Regions from separate parts of the Ruegeria sp. CDSA033 genome, predicted to be linked through region 2. Evidence: riboswitches for the same ligand, from Rfam matches in the RefSeq annotation. Region 2 holds a riboswitch; the other holds the start of a gene.
The links. A riboswitch is a leader RNA that binds a small molecule or an ion and turns the genes downstream of it on or off. The one in region 2 is predicted to bind thiamine pyrophosphate.

Region 1 (10,196 bases), on a different contig from region 2:
CATCTGCCAAAAGGTTTGTCCTGCGCCTGCTTCGCGTCGCAAAGATACGGTGGCCACCCCGGCCCCGCTGTCCCGAAATGCCTGTTCCAAGATTGCAGGGCTTGGATATTGCGCGGTGCCCAGCATCAGCGGGTTCGGCAGTGATGTGCCGTAGACGGTCTTCATCGCTCACCCCCCCTGCATCGGGGCGACGACTTCGATCCGATCGCCATCCTTGATTTTACGGGCCTTGCGCAGGCTCGAAGGCACAAAACCCTCGTTCACAGCCGTCGCCACCCGGCCCGAAAACCCGCATTCCTGCAAAAGGCCGGAAAGAGTTTCGGCCTGCACGTCGCGCATCTCGCCGTTAAGTACGATCTTCATCGACCATCTCCGAATGTTTGTTGTCCAACGCTAGGTCAGCCACGCCCTTGGCCAGTGCAGGGGCCAGCAAGTAGCCGTGGCGATAGAGGCCATTGGCGTAGATTGTCGGTCCCAGTCGCCGAATACGCGGCAGGTTGTCGGGGAAAGCGGGACGCAGATCGACGCCGATTTCCAACACTTCAGCCTCGCCAAAGGCGGGGTTCAGGGCGTAGGCTGCGCTCAGCAACTCAAGCATCGAGCGTGCGGTAATTCGGCTGCTATCCTCGGATTCGATCATTGTCGCGCCCAGCATGTAGACGCCGTCGCCGCGTGGAACGATATACAGCGGCACGCGTGGATGAAGCAGGCGTATAGGCCGGGTCAGTGTCACGTCTGGGCACCGTATCACCAGCATCTCACCCTTCACGCCGCGCAAGTCCTGCAGATATTCGCGCGCGTGCAGACCTCGGCAATCAATGGCGTTGTCCAATCCCGTCGGAGCGCGCGCATGATGGAATTCAACACCGTGATCCTGAAGCTGGTGTGACAGATCCAACAAGGCTTGACGCGGGTTCAAATAGGCCTCGGCATCAAAGTAGAGACCCTTTCCGAAACCGTGAAGATAAGGCTCTAATTCGGCGATTTCGCCGGTATCAACTTCGGAAAACCCCTCAGTTCTGCGGGCGAAACGACGCAGATCCGGCAGGTCCCGTGGGTTAGCAACAACCAGTGTGCCGCGCCTGTGGACCTGAGTTCGCTTGGCCCACCAGTCGATTGCCAATTGCCCCAGACGCAGGACAGGTTCCTCCGCGTTTTCATACTCGCACCACGGTGCCAACATTCCGCCCGCCCACCAGGAGCAGCCATGCGGCCCTGGTCCACCGCCGGGATCAAACACCTGAACCTTGGCCCCGCGCGCGACAAGTTCGGACGCGACGGCCAACCCGGCCACACCTGCCCCTATGATCGACCAGACGGTCACGCGGGCCAAACCTGATGGAAGTGATGAACAGGTCCGTGACCTTGCCCGATGTTTAAAGCATCGGCCTGAGCGATGGCGCCCTGCAGATAGTCATGTGCTTGCGCCACGGCTTGGGTTAGCGAAAGGCCCTTAGCCAACCCGGCCGCTATGGATGAGGACAGGGTGCATCCGGTTCCGTGGGTGTTGCGGGTCTGTCGGCGCGGCGCTTGAAACTGAGCAATCACGCCCGAATGTGAGATCAATATGTCATGGCAGATGTCACCCTTGCCGTGACCGCCCTTCATCAGAACCGCACCAGCGCCAAGTGCACACAGATCTTGCCCTTGTGCGATCATCTGTTCGAGGCTGTCCGCAGACTCAGAGCCCAGCAGGCAGGCTGCTTCGGGCAGGTTTGGCGTTAACACGGTCGCGCGCGGCAACAATACGTCGCGCAGGGTTTGCACCGCCTCTTCTGCCAACAACGCATCGCCGGATTTCGCAATCATGACCGGATCCAAAACTACCGGCCCGTCAAATTCGGCGATACTGTCTGCGACACATTGGATGATCTGAGGGGTCGCCAGCATTCCAATCTTGATCGCGCCAACATCCAGGTCGGTCAGAACAGCCTCGATCTGGGCTGCAATGACGTCCACAGGGATGCCATGCACCGCCGTAACTGCGCGAGTATTCTGCGCCGTCACTGCGGTAATCACACTGGCACCGTAGACGCCAAGCGCCGACATGGCCTTGAGGTCTGCCTGAATTCCAGCCCCTCCGCCGCTGTCAGATCCTGCGATTGTTAAGGCAATGGGTGCCATGTCGTTGCTCCAGTTCAAAATGGGCAACGGGCATGGAAAACGTCTAAGCACTATAAGACCGTTCCCTACGCCGGTATTGCCCGGATCAGGTTCGATGGGTTAGCGCATTCACGCCTCTCAGCCCCCAAACAGGGCACCCCAACGGTTGGGGCGACACTCTCAGGGGATGGCGGGGGAATCAAGGGCCAATTTTGGTGCAGATTACGGTCAAACTGGACTTATAAAATGCAAAAGCCGGCCTCAATGGACCGGCTTTTGTTTGATGTTCAGGTGTTCAGGTTCAGCCCTTCATACCGTCCCAAAATGACTTGACGGACGAGAAAAAGCTTTTTGATTCCGGATGGTTATCTTCGCCCAGATCGTCGAACTCACGCAGCAGCTCTTTTTGACGGCTGGTCAGATTGACCGGGGTTTCGACGGCCAGTTCGATGAACATATCGCCAACGCCACCGCCGCGAAGGGCGGGCATGCCTTTGCTGCGCAAGCGCATCTGACGTCCTGACTGGCTGCCAGCCGGAATTTGCACGCGACCCCGGCCACCGTCGATAGTGGGCACTTCGATCGAACCGCCCAGCGCTGCCTTGGCCATGCTGACCGGAACGCGGCAATACAGGTTTACGCTGTCGCGCTCGAACAGCTTGTGGTCCGAAACTTCGACAAAAATATACAGGTCGCCCGGAGGACCACCGCGCATCCCGGCCTCACCTTCGCCCGCAAGACGGATGCGTGTGCCGGTTTCGACACCAGCCGGAATGTTGACCGACAGAGCGCGTTCTTTTTCGACGCGCCCGGCGCCGCCGCATGATTTACAGGGGTTCTTGATAATTTGACCCAAACCCGAACAGGTCGGACACGACCGTTCAACTGTGAAAAAGCCCTGTTGCGCCCGCACTTTTCCCATGCCCGAACAGGTCGGGCAGGTTGTGGGCTCAACCCCGCCTTCCGCACCCGAGCCGTCACAGGCCGAGCAGGCCACGGCAGCAGGCACGTTGATCGTCTTTTGCAGACCAGAGAATGCTTCTTCCAGGCTTACACGCAGGTTGTAACGCAGGTCTGACCCTCGCGCGGCCCGACGACCACCCCCGGTAGCACCGCGCTGACCACCCATAAAATCGCCGAACAGGTCATCGAACACGTCCGAGAAGGCGCTGGAGAAATCGCCCTGCCCGCCAAATCCGCCGCCGGGGCGGCCACCGCCGCCCATACCGTTTTCAAACGCGGCATGACCAAAACGGTCATACGCGGCCTTTTTTTCGGCATCGCGCAAGACGTCGTAAGCTTCGTTCGCTTCTTTGAACTGAGCCTCGGAATCCGGGTTGTCCTTGTTACGGTCGGGATGCAATTCCTTGGCTTTCGTGCGAAAACCTTTCTTGATCTCGTCCGCTGATGCGCCCTTGGACACGCCGAGCACATCATAGTAGTCGCGTTTTGACATCAGTATTTCCTTCTGCCGCAACGTAATCGGGCCGGCCCGGTGACCGGACCGGCCCGAATTGGCCCGGTTTCCCGTTACTTACGCTTTTCGTCGTCAAGATCTTCGAATTCGGCATCGACGATATCGTCTTCACCAGCCGGAGCAGCATCCGCCGCCGCAGGCTCATCCTCGGTCTCTTCAGACTGCGCCTTGTAGATGGCTTCGCCCAGCTTCATGGCGGCTTCGGTCACGTTCTGAATGCCTGACTTGATCTTGTCGGCATTCTCGGTTTCCAGCTCGTCCTTCAGCGCGACAATCGCCAGCTCGATGGCTTCGATGGTGGTCGGGTCGACCTTGTCGGCATGCTCTTCCATCGACTTCTCGGTCGAGTGGATGAGGCTTTCCGCCTGGTTCTTTGCCTCGATCAGCTCGCGGCGTTCCTTGTCCGCCTCGGCGTTCTCTTCGGCGTCCTTGACCATCTTGTCGATATCTTCGTCCGACAGACCACCCGATGCCTGGATGGTGATCTTCTGCTCTTTGCCGGTGCCTTTGTCCTTGGCCGAAACCGAGACAATGCCGTTGGCGTCGATGTCAAAAGTCACCTCGATCTGAGGCATGCCGCGCGGTGCGGGCGGGATATCTTCAAGGTTGAACTGACCGAGGATCTTGTTATCCGCAGCCATTTCGCGCTCACCCTGGAAACAGCGGATGGTCACAGCGTTCTGGTTGTCTTCGGCGGTCGAGAAGACCTGAGATTTTTTCGTCGGGATCGTGGTGTTACGGTCGATAAGACGAGTGAACACGCCACCAAGCGTCTCGATACCCAGCGAAAGCGGGGTTACGTCCAGCAGAACCACGTCTTTGACGTCACCCTGCAGAACACCGGCCTGAATGGCGGCGCCCATGGCAACAACTTCGTCCGGGTTCACACCCTTGTGCGGTTCTTTGCCAAAGAATTTGGTGACCTCTTCGATCACCTTCGGCATGCGGGTCATACCACCGACCAGAACAACCTCATCAATGTCGCCTGCCGACAGACCCGCGTCTTTCAATGCGGCCTGACAGGGTTTCATCGACTTCTTGATCAGATCGCCGACCAGCGATTCCAGCTTGGCACGGGTCAGTTTCATGACCATGTGCAGCGGCTGACCGTTGGCGCCCATCGAGATGAACGGCTGGTTGATCTCAGTCTGCGAGGTCGAAGACAGTTCGATCTTGGCTTTTTCAGCGGCTTCTTTCAGACGCTGCAGGGCCATCTTGTCGCTGGACAGATCGACACCGTGTTCCTTTTTGAACTCATCCGCCAGGTAGTTGACGATGCGCATGTCAAAGTCTTCACCACCCAGGAAGGTGTCACCGTTGGTCGATTTGACCTCGAACAGGCCGTCGTCGATTTCCAGAATGGTCACGTCGAAAGTACCGCCACCAAGGTCATAGACCGCGATGGTTTGGGTTTCTTCTTTGTCCAGGCCATAGGCCAGCGCAGCCGCTGTCGGTTCGTTGATGATCCGCAGCACTTCCAGACCGGCGATTTTGCCTGCGTCTTTGGTGGCCTGACGCTGGGCGTCATTGAAATACGCGGGAACGGTGATGACCGCCTGCGTGACTTCTTCACCCAGATAGCTCTCGGCGGTTTCCTTCATCTTGCCCAGAGTGAAGGCCGAAATCTGGCTTGGGGAGTATTTTTCACCGCGGGCTTCCACCCACGCGTCACCGTTGCCGCCATCCACGATGGCGTACGGCACCATTTTCTTGTCCTTCTGGACTTCTGCATCATCCACACGACGACCGATCAGGCGCTTGACGCCAAAGATCGTGTTGTCGGGGTTGGTGACCGCCTGACGTTTTGCAGGCTGACCGACCAGACGCTCATCTTCGGTGAAGGCGACGATCGAGGGCGTGGTCCGCGCCCCTTCTGCGTTTTCAATGACCTTTGGCTGAGAGCCGTCCATGATGGCCACACACGAGTTGGTGGTGCCGAGGTCAATACCGATTACTTTTCCCATATGTTCAATCCCTTTCTCTTCAAGGCGATGTCTCGAGGTCCGGACCCGTTATGGCATCCGGTCCCGATCTGGTTTGCGCAACAGCACTACACCATCGCGCGTCCCGGCGTATATAAGGGCGAGATCAGAGGCCTGCAAGCGGTGTAAAAGGCAGGTTTTCGGGAATCTGCGGCCTTTTTGACAAGGTTTTGGCAAGGATTGGGGAATCTTCAATGGCGCGGCTGCTCTTGCGCGGATTTGACATCAGAAAAGCCTATCTGGACGTTGCGGCACAAACGCAACTGATTGAGGCGTTGCGCCCGATTCTGAAATCGGCGCCGCTGTTCCGGCCGGTTACGCCCTCGGGCAAGGAAATGTCGGTGCGCATGACCTCAGCCGGAGCGTTTGGTTGGGTCACTGACAAAGGGGGCTACCGATATCAGGCGCAGCACCCTAAAGGAACGGTGTGGCCCGACATTCCCGATACGATACTGAGCATCTGGCGCAAGCTTGCCAGCACCCAACGCGATCCGGATTGCTGTCTGATCAACTATTACGGCGAAGGTGCGCGCATGGGGCTGCATCAAGACAAGGACGAGGCCGATTTCTCCTGGCCAGTTCTGTCGATATCGCTGGGCGACGATGCCCTTTTCCGCATCGGAAACGAAACACGGGGCGGCAAGACCGAGTCGATCTGGTTGAACTCCGGCGACGTCGTGGTCATGGGCGGCCCGGCCCGCCTGACATATCACGGGGTAGACCGAATTCGTTTCGGTTCATCCAAGCTGTTGCCCAAAGGCGGACGGATCAACCTGACCTTACGGGTCGCAAACTAGCGGCGCGCGCCCCAACTGGCCGACACATGCTGACGGGTGAAAAAGATACCGAGCAACCCAATCATCAACAAGGCCAGTCCAACCCAAATCGCATATTCCCAACTGGTGTTTCGCGGAAAGTAATTGCGAAAAACAAAGCCTCGGCACTGGTCGATTATGTGAAACAACGGGTTCCAGGCAAAGAAACTTAGCATGAAGCCGCCCAGCGCATTCCCTACAACCATTTTGCCAGAAAAAATCATGTTCAGACGTCGATAGATTGTACTGAGAATTCCCGTGGTGGTGGGAAACCATGGCGAGATTGCCATAAACACGACGCCCACCGCGCATCCGGTAAACCAAGCCAATATCAACATGTAGAACGCGCCACCCGGTTCTTGGATCTCCAGCGGCTCAACCATAACGCTGTAGGCGAAGAGGATCACAAGGATCGAGACCAATTGCGTATAAAGCGATCCGAAGGCAGTCGCCAACAGTGCGACCATCATGTTCATCGGAGAGTGCAGCATCATCGGGTTGTTTCCTGTTGCCACGCCAGCGACGGACGAGACGGCTTTGATATGGGTCAGGAATAGAAAGACACCTGACAACAGAAACAGGATAAAGTTTCCCCTGATCTTGGCGACCCGTGTGCCCAGCATCGACATGATCAGATAAAACACGGTCACAAGTGCGAGAATTTGTAAGATATTCACAATGATCGCGATCACAGCATTCGAGTGTTTGGATCGTATTCCATGCGCCACCGCATGGAAGACAAGCTCGGAAGTCGTGAAAGCGCCGCCCAGAAGCGTCTGATTCCGCTTAAAATAAAACACTCAGTACACTCTTTCCCGCTGAACTGCCTGTAAACTGCCACGAAATTCTTGCCGTTCCGTAACCGGCACAGCATAAGGCCCACAAGGATTTCGATCAACAAACTACGGCAACGGAGCATTTTTGTGACCTACGACGCCCTTATTCCCGTAATCAGACGTCTGGCGCTGGAAGCCGGGGACACGATCATGCAGATTTACGAGGCGGATGATTTCGACGTCAAAGTCAAATCCGACGCCAGCCCGGTGACCGAGGCGGATGAGGCAGCCGATGCCCTGATCTCGGCGGGCTTGCGCGCGGCATTCCCGGATATTCTGCTGGTGACCGAAGAACAGGCCGCCTCCCATTCCGAAAAAGGCGACACATTTCTGATCGTCGATCCGCTGGACGGCACCAAGGAATTCATCAACCGACGCGGTGATTTCACGGTGAACATCGCACTGGTCGAAAACGGAGTGCCAACCCGCGGCGTTGTGTATGCACCGGCCAAGGGGCGCATGTTCTACACGCAAGCAGACGGTCAATCAGTTGAGGAAACCGGCGCGCTGAACAAAGCGCAGGCCGGCGACGTGACCCCGATTTCGGTGTCTGAACCGGACAATTCGGCACTTTTGATCGTCGCGTCAAAATCGCACCGCGATCAGGCGACCGAGGATTACATCAACAAATATCAGGTCAAGGACAGCAAAAGCGCAGGCTCGTCCCTGAAGTTCTGTCTGGTCGCTACCGGAGAAGCGGATTTGTATCCCCGCGTTGGCCGCACAATGGAATGGGACACCGCCGCAGGTCATGCCGTGTTGGCTGGCGCGGGCGGCAAGGTTGTTCGTTTCGATGATCACTCGTCATTGACCTATGGCAAGGACGGCTATGCAAACCCGTTCTTTATCGCCTACGCTCCGGGCGTTGACTTGAAGGAGGCCTGATGTCCGTATTGATTGCCATCCCCGCCCGCTATGCCTCGACCCGCTACCCCGGCAAGCCGCTGGTTCCGCTGACCGGGGCAAGCGGCAATGCGATGACCCTGATCGAACGATCCTGGCGCGCCGCCTGTTCCGTATCGGGCGTGGACAAGGTTGTTGTCGCCACCGACGACGACCGCATCCGCGACGTGGCCGAAGGGTTCGGGGCCGAGGTGGTGATGACATCCGAGACCTGCGGCAATGGCACCGAGCGCTGCGCCGAGGCCCATACAGCTTTGGGCGCGGGCTATGAGATCGTGGTGAACCTGCAAGGGGATGCACCACTGACACCACATTGGTTTGTCGAAGACCTGATCGCCGGTCTGCGCGCCGCACCCGAGGCAGGTGTCGCCACGCCGGTTCTGCGTTGTGACGGAGATGCTTTGAACAGCCTGCTGAACGATCGTGAAAACGGCCGGGTCGGCGGCACAACAGCCGTATTTGCGACTGATCACAGCGCAATGTATTTCTCGAAAGAGGTCGTGCCTTTTACCGCCGAAACTTTTGCCGGCACCAAACCGACGCCGGTGTTTCACCATGTCGGCGTCTACGCCTATCGTCCCGATGCGCTGTCAGCCTATCCAACCTGGCCAGTGGGACCCTTGGAGCAATTGGAAGGGCTGGAACAGCTGCGCTTCATGGAAAACGGTCGCAAGGTTCTGTGCGTTGAGGTTGAGGCCAAGGGCCGCCAATTCTGGGAATTGAACAATCCGCAAGATGTGCCGAAGCTCGAAGAGATGATGGCCGCTATGGGGTTGGATTGACCCATTTTCACCTGAACTCCTGTCAAGACGTCATCTAACCGGGCGTGGCACCACAATTTGGAACGAATATGAAAAACATTCTTGTCACTGGCGGCGCCGGGTACATTGGATCTCATGCCTGTAAGGCGCTTTCTCAGGCTGGTTATACGCCTGTAACCTTCGACAATCTGGTCACCGGCTGGCAGGACGCGGTGAAGTTTGGCCCGTTCGAACAGGGCGATCTGTTGGATCGTGCCCGGCTGGATGAGGTTTTCGCCAAATACGAACCCTTGGCCGTGATGCATTTTGCCGCCCTCAGCCAAGTGGGTGAGGCCATGTCCGAGCCTGGCAAATACTGGTCCAACAACGTGACCGGTTCACTAAATTTGATCGAAGCCGCCGTGGCCGCCGGATGTGAGAACTTTGTATTCTCGTCCACCTGCGCCACCTATGGCGAGCATGACAATGTGGTGCTGGACGAAGATACGCCGCAACTCCCGCTGAACGCATACGGTGCCTCAAAACGTGCCATCGAAGATATCCTGCGCGATTTCGAGGCCGCGCACGGGCTGAACCACGTGATCTTCCGGTATTTCAACGTGGCCGGTGCCGACCCTGATGGCGAAGTGGGTGAGTTCCACCGCCCGGAAACCCACCTTGTGCCACTGATGCTGGACGCCATCGACGGCAAGCGCGACGGATTGACTGTTTTCGGGACCGACTACGACACACCAGACGGCACCTGCATCCGCGATTATGTACATGTTTGCGATCTGGTCGATGCCCACGTTTTGGGATTGAACTGGTTGGAACAAGGCAAAGACAGCCGCGTCTTCAACCTGGGCACCGGATCGGGGTTTTCGGTGATGGAGGTGATCAGCCACTCCAACGCCGTCACCAACCGCGACGTACCCTATGCAATCGGACCGCGCCGGGCTGGGGATTGCACAAAGTTGGTTTCTGGTTCTGTGCGCGCTGGCGAGGAACTTGGCTGGTCGCCCAAAAGGTCCACATTAGAGACGATGATTGCCGATGCGTGGCGCTGGCATCAGAACGGCCATTACGAAAAATGAGCCTATTGTGACTGGTACAGGGGAAGATACGCTTCCGCCCATCTCATGGGTGCAAATGTACAAGTTGCGGCTAAAACGGCAGCGGTTGTTGTGGCGGTCCTTTCGCAGCCGCCATCAATTGTCTTGCCTGAACGACCGCACGGCGAACATCAATCCCGGTGGCATTCTGGCCTTCACCACGCTGCGCAATGAAATCACCCGCCTGCCCTGGTTCCTGCGCCATTATCGTGCATTGGGGGTTGATCA
Region 2 (10,196 bases):
ACCTGTGAATGGGTGCCGCCAATCGTCTGGCCAACACAAGCGCCGCAATGACCGAAGCGATCAGTAAACCAAGACTGACCAAGGCGGCATCACTCAGCCGGGACCATTGGTTGCTCCAATCGCTCAGTGGAGAATACTGCCCGATCACCCACGGCTCAGATCCGAAGCCGCTGACGATGCTTGTCAATACCAGGTGTTCTCCGTCCAGCGCCTCGACCACATATCCGACAAATGTTCCATCGTTGCCCTGAAACTCGGGTGGCTGCATCAGCATTTGTGAGATGACCGCGTCATCAAGTGCTGCGACCGAATGCAAGGGGGCGTTTGAGCTTAACGTGTTTGCAGACAGGTTCAGCAATTTGGGATGGGCCAGAACGCGGTTGTCACCGTACAGAACAAAACCGGTTGCCCCGTATTTCCCGCTTAACTCGTCGACCAGGCCCGAGAAATGGTGAACGGTAGAAGAAACGAGCACGGCCCCGAGGAAAATACCGTCTTTATAGGCAGGTACAGTCGCTGAGATATGTGTCCGGCCCTGGTCAAAGAAGGGTTCGTTCCAGAACAAACCATCATAGCCTTTAACATCTTTAAGATACTGAAGCGTGCCTGCAGCCGGAGGCTCGTATGACGTTATTAAACGTGGCCCCTCAACATCGGTGACATGTGTTGAAATGAACAGACTGCCGTCAGGATACACGATGGCAAGATCTGTCAGATACGGGACCGAAGCCACCACGCCTTTGAAGTAGGCTTTCAGAAAATCGGTGTCGTTCAGATCGACTTCACCCGTGCTTGCGTCTTCTTGTAGGGATTGTGCCAGTTCCTCGATCGGTGTCGTCAGGCTGAAGATATCGTCTTCGATGGATTCGACGATCATCGCGGCAGACGTATTCAACAGTTCCGTCGTGTTCTGAAAATTGGCATAAGTCGAAACCAACAGAACTGCACCGGCCGATATTGCCACCAGCCCGCCAATGGTCAGCGCCAGCAGAGTGGAAATTCGGATTTTCAACCTTGTCTGGCGGTTGCTTTGCGCCTGGGCGCTTTTGTCGATCACGCCAGTGTGCTGCGTATGCTTGTCTTCGTTGACCATCTTTGAACGATATTTAGCTTGGCGACCCGTTACAACGCCTCGTTGACGTCTGAGGCGGGATCACCGCTAGCCAAGATAGGCACGCAGGCTTGGCGGCGGGTTGTCAAAGAGTTCCGCTGTCTGAACGGGGGCATGCACCGTTTCGTCTGCAACAAGTACGGTTTGGTCGGCAATACGGCGTGCATCCTGCGGATCGTGGCTGACCATCAACAGGGTCGTTTGGGTTTCGGCCACCAGATCGGCCACCAAATCCAGCATTTCGGCTTTCAAGGCTGGTCCAAGGGCGGCAAACGGTTCGTCCAAAAGCAACAATTCGCGCCGCTGCACAAGTACGCGGGCCAGGGCAACCCGGCTTTGCTGTCCTCCGGACAGTTCCGAGGGTTTGCGCGCGCCCATACCATGCAAAGAAACCCGGCCCAGAGCGGACTGAACTTGAGTATCCTCGTCTTCGGACAACCGACCGTTTGGGCGCAGGCCCAGGGCGATGTTTTGTTCAGCCGTCAGATGCGGAAACAGGTTTCCGTCTTGAAACAGCATCGCCATAGGGCGCTTGCCGGGATGCAAATTGGAAATCTGTTGTCCACTCCAAAAAATCTGACCCTTTTTCAGATCCCGAAATCCAGCGATGGTCTCCAGCAATGTGGACTTGCCCGCCCCGGACGGGCCGACAATGGCAATGCTGTTGCCAACCTCGATCTGGATATCGGCGTTTAGGGTGAAATTCCCGTTTTCAATCACGCAGTCGTCAAGCTTCAGCATGCCAGCGCCCTCCTCGGTCCAATAGCCAGAATGCGCCCATGGACAGCAGCAACAGCAGTAGTGCCCCGCCGGCAGCAGCCTGCATCTGATAGGCACCCATCAAGCGGTAGATTTGCAACGGCAGGGTCGCGATCTGCGGATCGGCGAACAGTGCGATCACACCCAGATCACCCATTGACAGAGCCGCCCCAAGACCAGCGGCGAACCCGATCTGCGGACGCATGCGCGGTAGCAAGATGCGCGTGAAAAACGTCCACTTTGTCATATCCAATGAAAGCGCGAGACGTCCGTGCCTGGCGGTTATGTCGCGCGCCGCGGGGACCAAAATGCGTAAAGCAAAGGGCAGGGCCATTGCAGCATTCACCAAAGCAGTGACAGGCAGAGCCAATGTCGTCGGGTTTGCCAAAGGCCGGATTAAGATGAACAGGCCCGTACCGATCACCAGTGGTGATGCGGCCAAACCCAAAATGCCACTGAGTTCCACAAGCCCGTACCGGCCGCTCGCGACAGCGGTGGCCATAGGCAAAGCAAGCAAAAGCAGGACTGCGGTGCTTGCAGCGGCAACAAGGACCGAGATCAGCGCGGCCCGAAAAACGATTGCAGGCATGTCAAACAACCCGGCAGCTCCCGAAATTACGACCGATGCTAAAGGAAGCAGCAAAAAGACGGCCGCTGCGACGATCCAGAATACATCTATCATCGGCGCACCCCCGTCCCAGCGGCGCAAGGCGCGATCAAGGCCTGTTCCAAAACCGTCCCCGCGCGAAAACTTCAGCGCCACTAAAGCGGTCGCAGCTGTCAGGGCAAGTTGCAGGGCGGATAACAGCGCGGCGCGGCCCAGGTCGAAATCGTAGGTAAAAGCCTGATAGATTGCCAATTCGATCGTTGTAGCCCGTGGCCCTCCGCCCAAGGTGAGGGCAACGGCGAAGCTGGTCAGGCAGATGGCGAAGATTACTGCAAGAACCCCGGGCAGGGTCCGTTTGAGCATGGGCATCTCGATCAGTCGAAACATGGCCATGCCATTGCAGCCCAGTTGTGCGGCCAGGCGAAACCGTTCGGCAGGAATTTCCTGCCAGGCTTGCAACACAAGGCGCGTGGCCAGGGGCAGGTTGAAAAACACATGCGCCAGTACGACCCCATGCAAGCCGTAAATGCGTATGGGCGGCAGGCCGAAAATGCCAAGGATGTCCGAGATCCATCCCGACCGGCCAAAGACTTGCAGCAGACCCAGAATGGCAACGATGACCGGCAGGATGAAGGGCGCGCCCAAAAGCGCAATTAAAGCCCGTCGGCCGGGGAACCTCCGACGTGCCAAAGCCCGCGCAATCGGCACGGCCAACACCACGCTGAACAATGCGGACAGCGTGGCTTGGGTCAGCGTGAACCGCAGCGCAGCCCAGTCGGCGGGACTGAATCCGCCGCTGGTTTCAGCACGCAGCGCAACCGCCGCAAGGGTGCCCAGGATCAGCGCGGCGACCAGAGCCGCCGCACCGATACCGGGCCATGGGCTTACTGGCTGAGCGCGTTCTGCCATTCTGCCAGGGCCTGATCCCGCACGGCGGCGGCTTCATCGGGAGAGAACAGAAGCGACTTTGCCGGCACTGTCAGGGTGTCGAACCCTTTCGGTAACCCTTCTGCCGGGGTTACGGCCGGGTACATCCAGTTGGTTGTTGGAATGATCTGCTGGAACGCGTCTGAGACCATGAACTGCAAAAACTGATCCGCCAGATCGGCCTGATCTGTTGCGGCCAGTTTTGCAGCGACTTCAACCTGCAAGTAATTGCCTTCGTCGAAAGCTGACGCGGCTTTGCTGCCGTCATCCTCGGCGATCAGGTGATAGGCCGGAGATGTGGTGTAACTGAGAACCATGTCCGACTCGCCCTCAAGGAACAGGCCGTATGCCTCGGACCAACCTTTGGTGACCGTCACGATGTTGTCGGAAAGATCGGCCCAAATCTCTGGTGCTTCGTCACCATAAGCTGCTTTGACCCACATCAGCAGACCCAGACCGGGCGTGGACGAGCGAGGGTCCTGGATGATGATCTTGGTGTCGCTGTCCGCCAGCTCCCGGAAGTTCGCTGGCGCTGTCGCATCCGCTTTGTGAACAAAGGCGAAGTAGCCCCAGTCATACGGGGTGAACGTGTCATCGGACCACTCGATCGGCAGTGCGAAGTCGGCTGAGACGGAATTGGGCGCAAACAGGCCGGTTTCCCGGGCCGATGCAATTAGATTGGTGTCCAATCCAAGAACGACGTCCGCGTCAGAGTTTTCACCCTCAAGCCGGACACGCGACAAAAGCGCGGCACCATCTTCAACGCCAACAAGGTTCAGTTTGCAGTCGCAGACCGCTTCAAAAGCTTCTTTGACCTGCGGGCCGGGGCCCCAGTCAGATACAAAGCTGTCATAGGTGTAAACGGTAAGCTGAGGCTTGTCGGCGGCGATAGCCGAAGTTGCACTCAGAAGTCCCGCAGCAATTAGCAGATGTTTCATGTCATCCTCCATTGCGGCGAGAGGGCAAGGATGGATGAAACCGAAACCCTTCCCTCCGCCGGTTCTAGCCGGTTCAGGTTCTACGGGTTCGCTTGTTAAGCATCTCAGCGCGGCGGGCCGTGCTCCCCGAGGTGAGGCCGTCACTAAGGAGGATTGGCTAGAAAGACAACCAAATTCGGTGCCTCAGCGCGGTGCGTGTCGCATGCGGGCAAGTAAACCTGTCCGGAGTCGGACGCCCTTTGAACCTGTAATACGTTTGGTTCAAAGGGCCACAGGTCAGAAGTAACGCAGCCAAATATAGACGTTCGCGATCATCAGGGTCAGGATCATGATCGGGAATGCAATTTTGGCGAAGGCGATGAAGCCGATGGGCTGCTTGGCCTTTTCCGCAAAAGCAGCCACCGTAAGGTTGGCGCTTGCCCCCAACAGTGTACCGTTGCCGCCCAGACAGGCGCCAAGCGCCAGCGACCACCACAAGGGTTCAATCGCGTCTTCGCCGCCAAATGTATCCGCGGTGGATTCGATCAGAGGGATCATCGTTGCCACAAACGGGATGTTGTCCAGAATGGCCGACAGGATGCCAGAGGCCCAGAAGATGAAGAACGCGGTCCACATCATGTCGCCTTGGGTCAGCTCCAGCACTTTCTCACCGAAGAATGCCAGCAGTCCAACATGTTCGACACCGGCAACGATGACGAACAGCCCACCGAAGAAAAAGATCGTGACCCATTCGACTTCGCCAAAGATGTGGTGAACCGACTCGGACTGCTCTTCGCCGCTTTGATGTCCGTAAGCCAACAGCATCAACAGGCCTGCACCGGCCAACGCTGACGTACCCGGCTGAATGCCGTAGCTGTGCCCCAGCGTGAACCCCAGCAAAACCAGAGCCAAAACGGCCAGAGACTTGATCATCAAGACAACATCAGTGACCGCTTCGGATTCGTTGAACCCCATAATCCGATCGCTGGCCGATTTCGGAATGCGGGCCAGTTCCTTGCGGTTCATAAGGTAAATAATGCCGGTCAGGACAACCAGACATATGGCCGAGATAGGCGCCAGGTTCACCACGAAATCGTTGAAGCTCAGCCCTGCGGCCGAGCCAATGATGATGTTGGGCGGGTCACCGATCAGCGTCGCTGTTCCCCCCACGTTCGAGGCCAGGATCTCGGCGACAAAGAACGGGAACACACGCGTTTCTAGGGCTTCAGTGATCAGCAGCGTAATCGGGGCGATCAGCAAAACGGTCGTTACGTTGTCCAGCAGGGCCGAAAACACCGCCGTAATCAGCGTCAGCATGATCAGGATGCCGGTTGGATTGGCTTTCACCGCTTTTGCGGCCTTGATCGCTACGTATTGGAACAATCCGCATTTGCTGGTGATCCCCACGATGACCATCATGCCGATAAGTAGTGCCAGAGTGTTGGCGTCCACACCCGCCACGGCCTGTTCCTGATTGATGATGCCAAACAGGACCATCAGGGACGCGCCCAGCATCGTCAAAATGGCGCGGTTGACCTTTTCTGTGATCAGGACCGCATACACCAAAATCAGAATTCCGGTCGCGATCCAAAGCGGATCAATGCCCAATAGTTGTGGAACAGAGAGAGCGGCCTCTCCGTGTGACGTCGAATGCGTAGTCAAAGTTTTAGTCCGGTTTGTATAGGGTTAGCTGAGTGCGCGATCCAAAAGCGAGTTGGCGCTTACGGTGCCAACGAAACGGTTGGTTTCGGGCTCAACAAGAATCACGTGCCGTTTGTATTTGTAGATCAGGAAGATACCTTCCATCACTGGCGTGTCGGGTGCAGCAACGGGGATGTTCGAGGGCCTCGACATGTTGTCGCGAACCTTTTCGGTCTTCAGCCGCTCCATCTGTTGTTCGAAATCATCCCGCGTCAGGTTCATGAAGCTGAGCGAGTCGATCGCGACGCGCGACGCATCATCATTCAGACCGATTGTCGCCGCTTTCGGCAGGATCAGTTTCAGCAGCGTTGGGGCAGTAAAGACGCCAACATAAGTTCCGTCTTCAGCCACGACAGGCAGAAATCGTGCCCGGCTGCCCCTGATGATGTTGAAGGCCGTGGCGATGCTTTCATCCGGCAGAATGGTCTTTTGTACCTCAGACGGTACCATCACGTCATAGCAGGTTAGGCCCATGCTTTTCCTCTGACTTCACGCGGCTATCGGGTGAAACGCCATCCAACAGCCACAGGGCACGCCCTATTTCGGCTTGTTAAAGCGTGTCAGGGCGAATCAAAATTTGTTGATGCGCACTGATTCCATTGCCGGGCGGAATTGACCAGCCCGGTAATGAAATTAAGTCGATATCCTTCCGTTATTCGCCATGTAGGCCAATAACGGAAGGTTGGTTTCAGCTTGGGCTTGCGTCAGTGGCGTTTTGTGCCTCAGTTTCCGTTTCCGAAATAGTCGGGGCTGCCTTCGAGGCGAGGAAAGCCGTAGTCCCTCAAAGGCGCGGGTCAGCTGTAATTCGGTGCGCGTTTTTGCAGTTTGGCCGCAACGCTTTCGGCGAAATCCGGGGATTGTAGCTGCGCGGCAAAAATCTTGATTTCCGCGGCCATGTGTCCGGCCACTTTGTCACGCTGATTGCGGATCAGGGCCTTTGACTGTTTGAGCGCTACCGGGGATGAGGCTGCAATGGCTTTTGCGATCTCCTGGACTTTGCTCATCAACTCCCCGTCGGCAAAGACGCGCCCGACCAACCCATGGTTCAGGGCTTCGGATGCCGTCAGAACCCGCCCGGCCAGCAAGACGTCATTGGCGACAGCCATACCGAGGGACGCAGGCAGCAACATCGAAGAACCGGCCTCGGGAACCAGACCCAGTTGGACAAATGGAGCGCTGAATGTAGCGCTGTTCGCGGAATAGACCAGATCGCAGTGCAGCAGCATGGTCAGACCAACACCAATTGCAGATCCGTTGACTGCGGCGATCAGGGGTTTCGGACAATCCCGGATCGCATTCAGGAACCGAATAATCGGATTTTCAGCGTCACCCGCCGGAAGGCCCCCTGTCATAAAGTCCTGCAGATCATTTCCGGCTGTGAACATATCGCCTTCACCAGTGATGACCAGCGCCCGGGCTTGATCGGTTTGACCGTATTCTTCGATGGCTTCAGCTATCGCGGTATACATGGCAAAAGTGATCGCGTTTTTCTTGTCTGTGCGAGAAATCGTGACTGTGGTGACGCGATCCTGAGTGCTGACGATGATATGTTCGCTCATGGCGTTATTCCTTGGATGTCCGGCGGAATTTGTGCCGCGTCGGCTGTGGGTTTCCTGCATGTGGGCAAGTTCGTATGCGGGCAAATAGCCTGCGTCAACAAGTCAGGGCGGTTACCTCACGTCGCCGGGCGAGTGTGCCAGATTGATCCCCACTGCTGAATTCAGTGGTGCCTTAACTTTGCAGCGCCGTTACGAATTTTTTTTACATCTGGTGGAGATCTACGTCTTTTTGCGTAAGCTATCCGGTAACCCTGCCGCAAAGGGATCGGCGACATGCTCATCCTGATGAGGGTCTTCGACTTATAATCCATCGCCGCCATTTCTACTGAACAAGCGCCCCCAGGAACAGGCGCTTTCCGCCGGGCAATCCGTTTCCGGTCAGAGCTTTTGAAATTCTTATTCTCCCCAAAAAGGCTATCCATTGATAAAACCATGTTTCAAGCCCTGCTCAGGATAACAGGAAGGGAGGGTCGAAGATGCGTGATGTCTTAAACTTGGATTTGTATCCACTGGACCAGCCAGGCAGCATGGCCTGGCACAGCCTGATCGAACGCTGCAAAGCCGATCTTTCTGAGAATGGACTATTCAACTTGCCTGGCTTTGTTCGCGACAGCGCACTGGAATCGGCGGTGTCTGAGCTGCAACCGGTTTTTGCCGAAGAGGCTTTTGTCCATGCACGACGGCACAACATCTATTTCAGGAAGTCTATCGAGGGCCTCGGCAGCGGCCATCCGGCCCTGACCCAATTTGAGACGTCTAACAGGACGATTTGTGCGGATCAGATGGGGCAAGCCTTTGTGATCCGCCTGTACGAATGGCCGCCATTTGCGCAGTTTCTGGCTGCGGTCATGGAAAAGCCAAAGCTTTTTGTGATGGATGATCCGCTGGCCCGCGTGAACGTCATGGCTTACTCAGCCGGGCAGGCCCTGAACTGGCATTTCGACAGGTCCGAATTCACCACAACGCTGCTGTTGCAAGCGCCATCTGCGGGAGGTGAATTCGAGTACGAAAAGGACCTGCGTAGTGATGACAACCCGAATTACGATAGGGTGGCAGAATTGCTGCAAGGCCGGCGCAAGCCCACGCTCATGAAACTGCAGCCGGGGATTTTGAACATCTTCAAAGGCAAAAACACGGCGCACCGCGTTTCGCCTGTTCAAGGCGACCGCGACCGCATGATCGCCGTGTTTTCCTTTTATGATCGGCCAAACGTTCAGTTCACAAACGAAGAACGCATCGGGTTTTACGGGCGCGCGTCGTGAGCCGGGATTGCGCATGCCTGACCGGTAACCAGTGTCCGGATCGTTGATTCCGACACCGCTGCAGCCTCCGACTGCGTCGTTCTGTTGGGAATTCTAGAAGACATCTGGCTGAGTTTCCAAGCGAGCGCATGCCGCGAGCACCGAAACGAAAAACAAGTTTCCGAGATGCCTTGGTGTCCCTGGCGATGTTCAGCCCGCTCTGGATTTCCATACCAAAACGGGCTGCCCGATCAGATCATAGGCATTCCGCCAATGTTATTGCGATGTTCCGGATCATTTGCGGGTAAAGCTCAGCCCCGGGTTCAAGATCAGAACCTAGCGGATCTATCACACCGGTATTCGCTTCGGTTCCGTCCAGGACAGTGGCGACGATGCCGGGGTTGAATTGCGGTTCCGACAGAACACAATTGATGCCTTCTTCGCGAATGCGCCCCTGAATCTCAGAAATCCGCGCCGGGCTTGGATCCGACGCGTCACTAAGCGAAATTGCACCCGACGCGGGGATATCGAAGGCGTTTTCGAAATACTGATAGGCATCGTGGAAGACGATGAAGTTGCTTCCGCGTACAGGTTCCAGAGTTGCACTTACTTCAGCAGAGAGGGCTGCCATCTCTTCGCGCGCAGCCGCCGCGTTTGCAAAATATGCACCCGCATTGTCCGGGTCTGCTGCGGAAAGCTGCGCGGCAATCACATTCAGCCAGGTGTCAGCGTTTTTGGGCGAAAGCCAGGCATGTGGATCATGATTGCCATGCGCGTGGTCATGGTGGTCGTCGTGTTCTGCATGATCCTCGTGATCGTGGCCTTCGCCCTCGGCATGCTCTTCGTGGTCATGATCGTCATGGCCCTCCTCTTCAGCGTGATCTTCATCGCCATGATCATGCGCCTCAAACAGCGCGTCCTCGCGGAAATCCAGTAGGACGGTGCCATTCGCTTCCAACAGGGGGGTGACCGTCGCTCCGTTGGCCAGGGTCTCGACCGCGCCTTCCATCCATGGGGTCAGGTCCTCGCCCATCCAGATTACCAAATCCGCATTCTGCAAGGCAGCCGCTTCGGAAGGGCGGAGGTTGTATTCATGCGGGGACGCGCCGGTTTGTACGATCAGGTTCGGTGTGCCAACACCTTCCATCACGCGCGCCACCAATGAGTGCACCGGTGCAATATCAACTGCAACATTTGGGACATCGGCCATCGCTGTGCCCCCCATCAACGCAGCCGTGATCGAAACAGGAAGAAGCTTTCTGGACATCAAACCCTCTATGTGATTTTATAACGTTGCGAGTGGCATATATGATATGGAATAACATGACAAGTGAGATGAGACCTGCACCTGCTGAAGACTCCGCCCTTGTCGGA

Region 1: another riboswitch for thiamine pyrophosphate. It lies ahead of thiD (bifunctional hydroxymethylpyrimidine kinase/phosphomethylpyrimidine kinase); the one in region 2 lies ahead of thiB (thiamine ABC transporter substrate binding subunit).

Annotation. Positions count from the first base shown of each region.
Region 1 is NZ_JBXWQI010000003.1:270,289-280,484, forward strand. It holds gene AC2FLA_RS06420 (thiazole synthase) at 1-165, opposite strand, end outside; gene thiS (sulfur carrier protein ThiS) at 169-363, opposite strand; gene AC2FLA_RS06430 (FAD-dependent oxidoreductase) at 347-1,324, opposite strand; gene thiD (bifunctional hydroxymethylpyrimidine kinase/phosphomethylpyrimidine kinase) at 1,321-2,124, opposite strand; TPP riboswitch at 2,170-2,275, opposite strand; gene dnaJ (molecular chaperone DnaJ) at 2,405-3,559, opposite strand; gene dnaK (molecular chaperone DnaK) at 3,634-5,544, opposite strand; gene AC2FLA_RS06450 (alpha-ketoglutarate-dependent dioxygenase AlkB family protein) at 5,757-6,359, shown strand; gene AC2FLA_RS06455 (ABC transporter permease) at 6,356-7,177, opposite strand; gene cysQ (3'(2'),5'-bisphosphate nucleotidase CysQ) at 7,301-8,098, shown strand; gene AC2FLA_RS06465 (3-deoxy-manno-octulosonate cytidylyltransferase) at 8,098-8,898, shown strand; gene galE (UDP-glucose 4-epimerase GalE) at 8,967-9,950, shown strand; gene AC2FLA_RS06475 (glycosyltransferase family 2 protein) at 9,958-10,196, shown strand, end outside.
Region 2 is NZ_JBXWQI010000025.1:3,693-13,888, forward strand. It holds gene AC2FLA_RS20255 (adenylate/guanylate cyclase domain-containing protein) at 1-1,093, opposite strand, end outside; gene AC2FLA_RS20260 (thiamine ABC transporter ATP-binding protein) at 1,160-1,852, opposite strand; gene AC2FLA_RS20265 (thiamine/thiamine pyrophosphate ABC transporter permease ThiP) at 1,839-3,386, opposite strand; gene thiB (thiamine ABC transporter substrate binding subunit) at 3,362-4,342, opposite strand; TPP riboswitch at 4,376-4,481, opposite strand; gene AC2FLA_RS20275 (ArsB/NhaD family transporter) at 4,619-5,983, opposite strand; gene AC2FLA_RS20280 (CBS domain-containing protein) at 6,008-6,496, opposite strand; gene AC2FLA_RS20285 (enoyl-CoA hydratase) at 6,817-7,581, opposite strand; gene AC2FLA_RS20290 (HalD/BesD family halogenase) at 8,058-8,843, shown strand; gene AC2FLA_RS20295 (zinc ABC transporter substrate-binding protein) at 9,079-10,089, opposite strand; gene AC2FLA_RS20300 (Fur family transcriptional regulator) at 10,146-10,196, shown strand, end outside.